2 regions of the Thermobifida sp. genome follow, and region 1 is predicted to be linked to the other one. Evidence: riboswitches for the same ligand, from Rfam matches in the RefSeq annotation. Region 1 holds a riboswitch; the other holds the start of a gene.
The links. Region 1 has a riboswitch for cobalamin ahead of cobN (cobaltochelatase subunit CobN). Riboswitches for the same ligand answer to the same signal wherever they lie in the genome.
Positions count from the first base shown of each region.

Region 2: linked by a shared signal. The riboswitch ahead of CW348_RS06290 (ABC transporter substrate-binding protein) and the one ahead of cobN (cobaltochelatase subunit CobN) in region 1 are both predicted to bind cobalamin.

Region 1 covers NZ_PITY01000020.1:674,608-678,864, reverse strand. Annotated here, with positions in the region: gene CW348_RS15930 (nitrite/sulfite reductase) at 1-960, opposite strand, end outside; cobalamin riboswitch at 1,020-1,221, shown strand; gene cobN (cobaltochelatase subunit CobN) at 1,326-4,257, shown strand, end outside.
Region 2 covers NZ_PITY01000020.1:276,010-280,266, forward strand. Annotated here, with positions in the region: gene ftsY (signal recognition particle-docking protein FtsY) at 1-549, opposite strand, end outside; gene CW348_RS06285 (iron ABC transporter permease) at 628-1,668, opposite strand; gene CW348_RS06290 (ABC transporter substrate-binding protein) at 1,710-2,636, opposite strand; cobalamin riboswitch at 2,713-2,853, opposite strand; gene smc (chromosome segregation protein SMC) at 2,996-4,257, opposite strand, start outside.

The DNA.
Region 1 (4,257 bases):
GGAGCCGATGCAGGCGCTGATCCGGCTCCACGGCGATGCCGGGTCGAGGACCAGCCCGGCTTCCTGGAGCAAAGCTGCGACGTTGCTGGCCTGGTCGGTGGGGACAGGGGTGACGATCACTCCCCGCCACGGGGTGAGGATGATCGTGCTGTCGCTGTGCTCCGCTGCATCCAAGAGAGCCCGCTGCATGGGCGGGGTGAGAACGCCTAGCGGCACTGAACCCGCCACAGCGGATTCAGCGGTGGAAATGGTGATAATTCCGTGAAGGATGTTTCTTCGAAACCGTTCAACGCTCCAGCGATCGCCGCTTTTTGTATGGCGTAAAAAATTGGAAAACTCGACGTTGTTGAGTAGTTCTCGTCCTTTTTTTGGTAGCTGAACGACATTCCATTTTCCCTCGCTTATATCGAGAAAACGGTGAGCGAGATCAAGGATTATATCAACGATTTCTGTAGATGAAATCACAGGCCCTGAAAAGGTGCCGACACGTATTTGTGCCGACCGTTCGTCGATCGCGTAAATTCCTAAGTCGATAGGCATTCCAGCGAGATCGCCGCGGCCGTCATCAAGACCGAAAAGGAACCGTCCGGGCAGCTCTGCCAGTCGTGGATCAGTGCACAGTGCCCGGTCTAGAGCGGAGACGAGGGGGCGAACATCCATTCTGCCACCGATTATTCCGGAAAGGGGAGAAGCGACAATATTGCGTACCCGATCATGGGTAGATGAAGGCAGGAATCCGGATGCTGCCACAATATGAGGTAATTCGTTGGGAATCTGTTGATCATCTGTGACGGGAATCCCTCTGATTTGCACGTTTCCACGTGAAGTTAAATGGAGATTACCGTCGCCGAATTTTGCGGTGATCTGGCTAAGCGTGGCTATCCCGCGACGGCTAATATGCCCCCCGGGAATACGAATACGCAGCAGAGCGCCGTCGGCTGCGAAATGGGGACGCAGCACGCCGGGGCAGCGGTCAGGTGGCTGTAGACAGAACACCGGAACATGGTTGCATACGCTTTCTTGCCCTGCGCTATGGTGGTCGCGTCGTGGTGAACGGGAAGACCGGTGCAAGACCGGCGCGGCCCTCGCCACTGTGATCGAGGAGTCGTCGAGCTTTGCTTGGGGAAACCACCCCGCGGCCACCGGGCACCAGCCTGGGAAGGTCAGCTCGGCGGCGGTGACTCGTCAGCCAGGAGACCGGCCACGACGCGTCATGTCCACGAGGGTTTGGAGACCATGACCATGGCTGATGCTGTGCCGCGTCCTGTACCGCCCGCCGCGGGTCCACCGACTCCCTCGATTGTTGGGGCTGGGAGAGGTCGCCGATGCCTCGCATAGCACTGCTTTCCACCTCGGACACCGACCTGCTGTCGGCACGTGCCAGCGGCGCAAACTACGTCTGGGGCAACCCGTCGCGTCTCGACGTCACCGGAACAGATCCCGGTTCGCTCCACGCCCTGCTTCACGGCGCTGACCTGGTAATTGTGCGCATTCTGGGGTCTGCGCGCTCGTGGCAGGAGGGCCTCGACCAGGTTTTAACCCATGGCGTCCCCGTTGTGGTGCTGGGCGGAGAGCAGACCCCGGACGCGGAGCTGATGAGCCATTCCACCGTACCCGTCGGGATCGCTGCTGAAGCCCACCGCTATCTGGCCCACGGGGGGCCCGACAACCTCGCTGCGCTGCATGCCTTCCTCAGCAGCACCGTGCTGCTGACCGGTGGGAGTTTTGATCCGCCGACAGAACTGCCCGAATGGGGCCTGCTTGAGCGGTCCACGCCACCACAGGCGGACCGGGACGGGCTGCCGAGGATTGGCATCCTCTACTACCGCGCCCACCAGGCCAGCGGGAATACTCGTTTCGTCCACGACCTGGCTGACGCGGTCGACGCTACCGGCGAAGCGGTCGCCGTCCCCATCTACTGCACGTCGCTGCGCAGCGCATCCCCGGAACTCCTCGCGGAGCTCGGCACCCTGGATGCGCTGGTCGTCACCGTGCTCGCCGCGGGAGGAACCCGCCCGGCCACAGCCAGTGCTGGAGGCGACGACGAGGCGTGGGACGTTGGTGAACTAGCGCGACTCGACATTCCGATCCTGCAGGCGCTCTGCCTGACGTGGGGGCGTGATCAGTGGAAGGCTTCCGACGAGGGGACGTCCCCCCTCGACTCTGCATCCCAGATCGCCGTCCCCGAATTCGACGGGCGCATCATCACCGTGCCGTTCTCCTTCAAGGAGTTCGACGACGAAGGACTGCCCCACTACGTCACCGATGCGGAACGGTGCCGCCGAGTAGCCGACATCGCCGTCGCTCATGCCCGGCTGCGGCACATCCCACCCGCCCAGCGCCGGGTCGCGATCGTGCTGTCGGCCTACCCCACCAAGCATTCCCGAGTCGGCAACGCCGTGGGCCTGGACACCCCCGTCTCCGCGGTGCGGTTGCTGCGGGCCATGCGGGACGCCGGATACGACCTGGGAGACGGGTTTCCCGGTGTGGACCTGGCGGACGAGACCGAAGCGGGTAACACCCTCATCCACGCCCTCATCGAAGCCGGTGGACAGGACGAGGAGTGGCTGACCGCCGAACAGTTAGCGGGAAATCCGGTGCGCATCCCGGCCGAACGCTACCGGGAGTGGATCGCCGACCTGCCCGGTGAACTGATTGACGCGGTGAACGAGCACTGGGGAGAGCCGCCCGGCACGCTTTTCGTCGACAACGGCGACATCGTGCTCGCTACCCTCCAGGCAGGCAACGTGGTGCTCATGATCCAGCCGCCGCGTGGTTTCGGAGAGAACCCGGTGGCGATCTACCACGACCCCGACCTGCCGCCGTCCCACCACTACCTCGCCGCATACCGGTGGCTGGAATGCGGCTTCGGCGCCCACGCCATCGTCCACCTCGGCAAACACGGCTCCCTGGAGTGGCTGCCCGGCAAGAACGCCGCACTGTCCGCGGCGTGCGCCACCGATGCCGCACTCGGCGCGGTGCCGCTCATCTACCCCTTCCTCGTCAACGACCCGGGTGAAGGGGCGCAGGCTAAGCGGCGGGCCCACGCGACGATCATCGACCATCTTGTGCCCCCGATGGCACGCGCCGAGTCTTACGGCGACATCGCCCGGCTGGAGCAGCTCCTCGACGAGCACGCCAACATCGCCGCGATGGATCCGGCGAAGCTTCCCGCGATCCGGGCGCAGATCTGGACTCTCATCCAGGCCGCCAAACTCGACCGTGACCTGGGGCTGTCCGAGCGGCCGCATGACGCGGAATTCGACGACTTCCTGCTGCACGTCGACGGCTGGCTGTGCGAAGTCAAAGACTCTCAAATCCGCGACGGACTGCACGTGCTAGGTGGGGCGCCTGTCGGCGAGGCCCGCGTCAACCTGGTGCTGGCCATCCTGCGTGCTGTCCAAGTGTGGGGTGGGCAGGCCGGTGCTGTGCCTGGACTGCGCCGTGCTCTCGGCCTGGCGGGAGACACCGGAAACCGGGCGGAGGTTGACGCCGTCGAAGCCCGGGCCCGCGCCCTGGTCGAGGCCATGGAGGAAGCCGGCTGGGATCCGGAACAGGCACAGGTCGTGGCGGACCGGCTCGGCGAGACCGCTCCGGACGTGGTCCGGGTGCTCCGGTTTGCGGCCGAGCACGTCATTCCACGGCTCGCAGACACCCGTCAAGAAATCACCGCGGTACTCCATGCCCTCAACGGCGGCTTCGTTCCCGCCGGACCGTCGGGATCGCCGCTGCGTGGCCTGGTTAACGTACTGCCCACCGGCCGCAACTTTTACACCGTCGACCCCCGGGCCATCCCGAGCCAGCTCGCCTACGAGACCGGGAAAGCATTGGCTGACGCGCTTATTGAACGCTACCGCGCCGAAACCGGCGAGTATCCGCGTTCGGTGGGGCTATCAGTATGGGGAACCTCAGCTATGCGTACCTCTGGAGACGACATCGCTGAGGTGCTCGCTCTCCTCGGGGTGCGCCCCGAATGGGACGAGGTGTCCCGCCGGGTGCGGGAGCTGAGCGTCATCCCGCTGCCCGAGTTGGGACGCCCACGCATCGACGTCACCGTCCGCATCTCCGGGTTCTTCCGAGACGCCTTCCCTCACGCGGTCGCCATGCTCGACGACGCCGTCCGCATGGTGGCGGAACTCGACGAACCGGACGACGCTAACTACGTGCGGGCTCACGTCCGCAGCGACCTCGCGGAACACGGTGACCGTGAACGCGCGCTGCGGCGCATCTTCGGTTCCGCCCCCGGTGCCTACGGGG
Region 2 (4,257 bases), 400 kb from region 1:
GACGGTACGGTCCAGCTTCGGGTTGATGTGGGCGAGCAGTTCTTCTCGCAGCAGGGCACGGACTTCGTCGACACTGCGGGTGCCGAGCACACGCACCCGGGTGCGCAGCCCTTCGGTGATCTGCGTGGCCGAGGTGACACCGACGTCGGCGGTGATGAGGGTGTCCTCGATCTCCTCCCAGGTGTCCTCGTCCAGTTTGTCGCTGGCCAGCAGGTTCAGCAGGCCGCGGCCGAAGACGTTCTGCGACTTGGCGAGACGGGCGCGCAGCCGCACCATCCGCCCGGCCGAGGGCGGCGGGAGTTCGATCTCCGGTGCCGGGGGAGGTGCCGGCACCGGAGGGGCTTCGGGTTCGGCGACCGCGGTGGCCCCCTCGGTCTCTTCCGGTTCGAGCACCGCGGTGGCCCCCGCACCCGAACGGCCTTCCGGCTGGTCGAGTTCGGGTTTCTGCTCCGCTTTCCCCACCCGGCGGCGCGGAACGATCAGCAGCGCGCCCCCGACCGCCACCAGTGCCACGATGGCGATCGCGATGACAACAATCGTGTAGTCCATAGCGCCTTCAGTCTTCCAGACCGCGGGTCATGTGCCGGTATCCCCTCGTCGTGGCGTCTTCGCGGTGCTGCGGGGCAGCTACCTGGCCCGCGACCGGGTGGCGCGCAGGACGAGCACGAAGAAGGGGGCGCCGACGAACGCGGTCACCACGCCGAGGGGAAGCTCGGCCGGGGCGAGCAGGGTGCGGGCCGCGATGTCCGCGACGACGAGGAAGGCTCCGCCGAACAGCAGCGACACTGGGAGGATGCGCCGGTAGCCGGGGCCGGCCAGGCGGCGCACGATGTGCGGGACGACGAGGCCCACGAAGCCGATCAGGCCGCTGACCGCGACGGCTGAGGCGGTGGCCAGGGACGCCGCGAAGATCACGACAATCCGGACGAGGCCGGGCCGCACTCCCAGGCTGACGGCTTTCTCGTCGCCGAGGGCGAGCAGGTCGAGGAGGAATCCGCTGCCGAGCAGGACCGCTATGGCCACGGCCGCATACGGCACGACCAGCCCCAGGCCTTCCCAGCCGCTGTATCCCAGACCGCCGAGCATCCAGGCGTAGACGCGCCGCAGCTCGTCGATCCGCGCCTGCTGGATGAACGTCTGGGTGGCGGTGAGGAAGGACGACACTGCGACCCCGGCGAGCAGCAGGGATGCCGTGCCGCCGCCCCCTGCCGTGCGTCCCAGCAGGTAGGCGGACATCACCCCGACCAGGGCCCCGAGGAACGCGGCGACCGGGATGAGCTGCGGCCCGCTCGGCAGGAATCCGCCGCCCACGATGACCAGGGTCGCGCCTAGCCCGGCCCCGCTGGCCGCGCCCAGCAGGTAGGGGTCGGCCAGCGGGTTACGGAACACTCCCTGATAGGCGGCGCCGGCGCTGGCCAGCAGCCCGCCCACCAGGGCACCGAGGACGACCCGGGGCACCCGCAGTTGGTCGAGCACGGCCCGCTGCCGGTCGTTGAGCGTGGACTCCACGTCGAGGAACGGGATGCGGCTCAGGAACTCCCGGACGATCTCGGCCGGGGTGAGGGAGGCCGCGCCCGCGCTGATCCCCAGGACCATCGCGCTGCACAGGGCGACCAGCCCCACCCCGAGCCAGAGCGGGCCGAGTAGGTCCCGGCGTCCGACGCCCATCCGAAGCCCTGCCTGGGGGCCAGCTCGGAAGGGCTCACTGATCATTCGCTGCGCGCCGTTTCGATGGCCTCAGCCACTTCCTCGACGAAGTCGGCGACCCGCGGCCCCCACCGGGAGGAGATGTCGGCGTCCACTTCGACCACGTTCTTCTGCTGCACCGCGGTCACCGTGGCGAACGCGGGACGGCCCAGGACGTCGTCCACGCCGCCCGGGTAGGAGACGAAGATGAGGTCGGGGTCTTGTTCGACGATGAACTCCGCGGACAGTTGCGGGTAGCCGCCCGCGGGGTCTTCTGCTTCGTCGGCGATGTTGACCAGGCCGAACAGGTCGTAGATCTGCCCGATGAAGGTGTCGGAGGTCACCGAGTACAGTTGGGCGTCGATCTCGTGGTAGTAGCTCAGCCCGGCTGCGCCGTCGTCGACGACCTCCGCGACGATGGCGTCCATGCGTTCCCGCAGTTCTTCGGCTGCGGCGATGCCTTCGTCGGCGTTGCCGGTGGCTTCGCCCAGCAGTTCCATCTGGGCGAAGGTGTCTTCCAGTTTCTCGGCGGCGGGCAGCAGCAGGACCGGGATGTGGAGCTTCTCCAACTGTTCGGTGATGTCGCTGCTGTCGCCGGAGAGCACCACCAAATCGGGTTCGTAGTCGGCGATCGCCTCCACGTTGGGGGTGAACCCGGACAGGTCGGTGGTGGGGGCTTCCGGCGGGTAGTTGGAGTATTCGTCGACGGCGACGACCTGGTCGCCGGCGCCCACCTCGAACAGGATCTCGGTCAGGGACGGGGACAGCGAGATGATGCGGGTGGGCTTTTCTTCGATGGTGACGTCACCGCGCGCGTCGGCGACGGTCACGGGGAACTCTCCTGTGCTGGACGACTGGTCCGCGGCGGGTTCTTCAGCGGGGGAGCCGCAGGCGGCGAGGGCAAGCAGGAGAGGAAGCGACAGCGCGGTGAAGCGACGTGCAACACGCACTTGGGGCTCCTTAGGCACACGTCAGGGGAATAGAGCCCGCAGCAATGACGGACCGCTCTTCCCACGAGAACAGTGAACGTCGGCGACCACGCAAGGCGACCTGGCTCCACTCCGTTCCCGCCGGGGCGGGAGCGGAGTGTCACAGTTGCGGGGACAGCGCCGGTTTCAGACCGGACTTCGCTTACGTGGTGCCATCGCCTCGTACCTGTGCGTTTCCGCCGTAGTACGACGCGACCAGGCCATCTTAGGCCGCCGCTGATCTTGTCCGCCAGGAAGGGTGGACCAAAAGGGCAAAAAGGGCTTTCCCCTGGAGTCTGCCGTGGTCTCCTCGCTGTCGCCCCGAAGCAATGCAGGCCAGGTCAGCTCGCTTTCCGCTCCAGCTTCTGGCTGATCACCTGGGAGATCCCGTCGCCCTGCATCGTCACGCCGTACAGGGCGTCAGCGATCTCCATGGTGCGCTTCTGGTGGGTGATGACGATGAGCTGGGACGTGGCCCGCAGCTCTTCGAAGACCACGAGCAGCCGCTGCAGGTTGATGTCGTCCAGCGCGGCCTCCACCTCGTCCATCACGTAGAACGGGGACGGCCGGGCTTTGAAGATCGCGACGAGGAAAGCGACCGCGGTCAGTGACCGCTCCCCACCGGAGAGCAGGGAGAGGCGCTTCACCTTCTTCCCGGGCGGGCGGGCCTCCACTTCGACCCCGGTGGTGAGCATGTCGTCGGGGTCGGTGAGGACGAGCCGCCCCTCCCCTCCGGGGAAGAGGCGCGCGAAGACGCGGGAGAACTCCCGTGCCACGTCGGCGTAGGCGGCGGAGAAGATCTCCTGAACCCGGTCGTCGACCTCTTTGACCACGGTCATCAGGTCGCGGCGGGTCTTCTTCAAGTCCTCCAACTGGGCGTTGAGGAAGTTGTGCCGCTCCTCCAGGGCAGCGAACTCTTCCAACGCCAGCGGGTTGATCTTGCCGAGCTGGTTGAGCTGGCGTTCCGCGGTCTTCGCGCGCTTCTCCTGCACTGCGCGCACATACGGCACCGGGACAGCCTCGTCCTCCGGGGTGCCGGGGGGCGGGGGCACGGGCACGTGCGGGCCGTACTCGGCCACGAGCGTCTCCACTTCCATGCCCCACTCTTCACGGGCGCGCGTCTCCAACTGTTCCAGCCGCAGGCGGCGCTCGGCGCGGGCCATCTCCCCGCTGTGCACGGCGGAGCGCAGCTTCTCCAGTTCCGTGGAAAGTTCCCGGATCCGCACCCGAACCGTTTTGAGTTCGGCTTCCCGGGCGTCGCGCTGCTCCTCGGCGAGCCGACGCTCCCCGTCGGCTTCGGCGAGGGAGACGGTGATCCGTGCCAGCGCCTGGGAGGCGCCTTCCGCGACCGCCTGGGCGACCTTGGCTTGGGCGGCGCGGCGCTGTCGGCGACGGGCCGCCTCCTCCCGGGCCCGGCGTTCCGCGGCTGCGGCCCGCAGGAGCCCTTCTGCCCGCCCAGTGATCGCGCGGACCCGCTCTTCAGCGGTGCGCACGGCCAGGCGCGCCTCCATTTCCACGGACCGCAGCCGAGCGGCTTCCGCGGCCCACTGGTCACGGCGGGCCGTGTCCGGCTCGCTTTCGTCCACGGGTTCGCTCTCCGCCT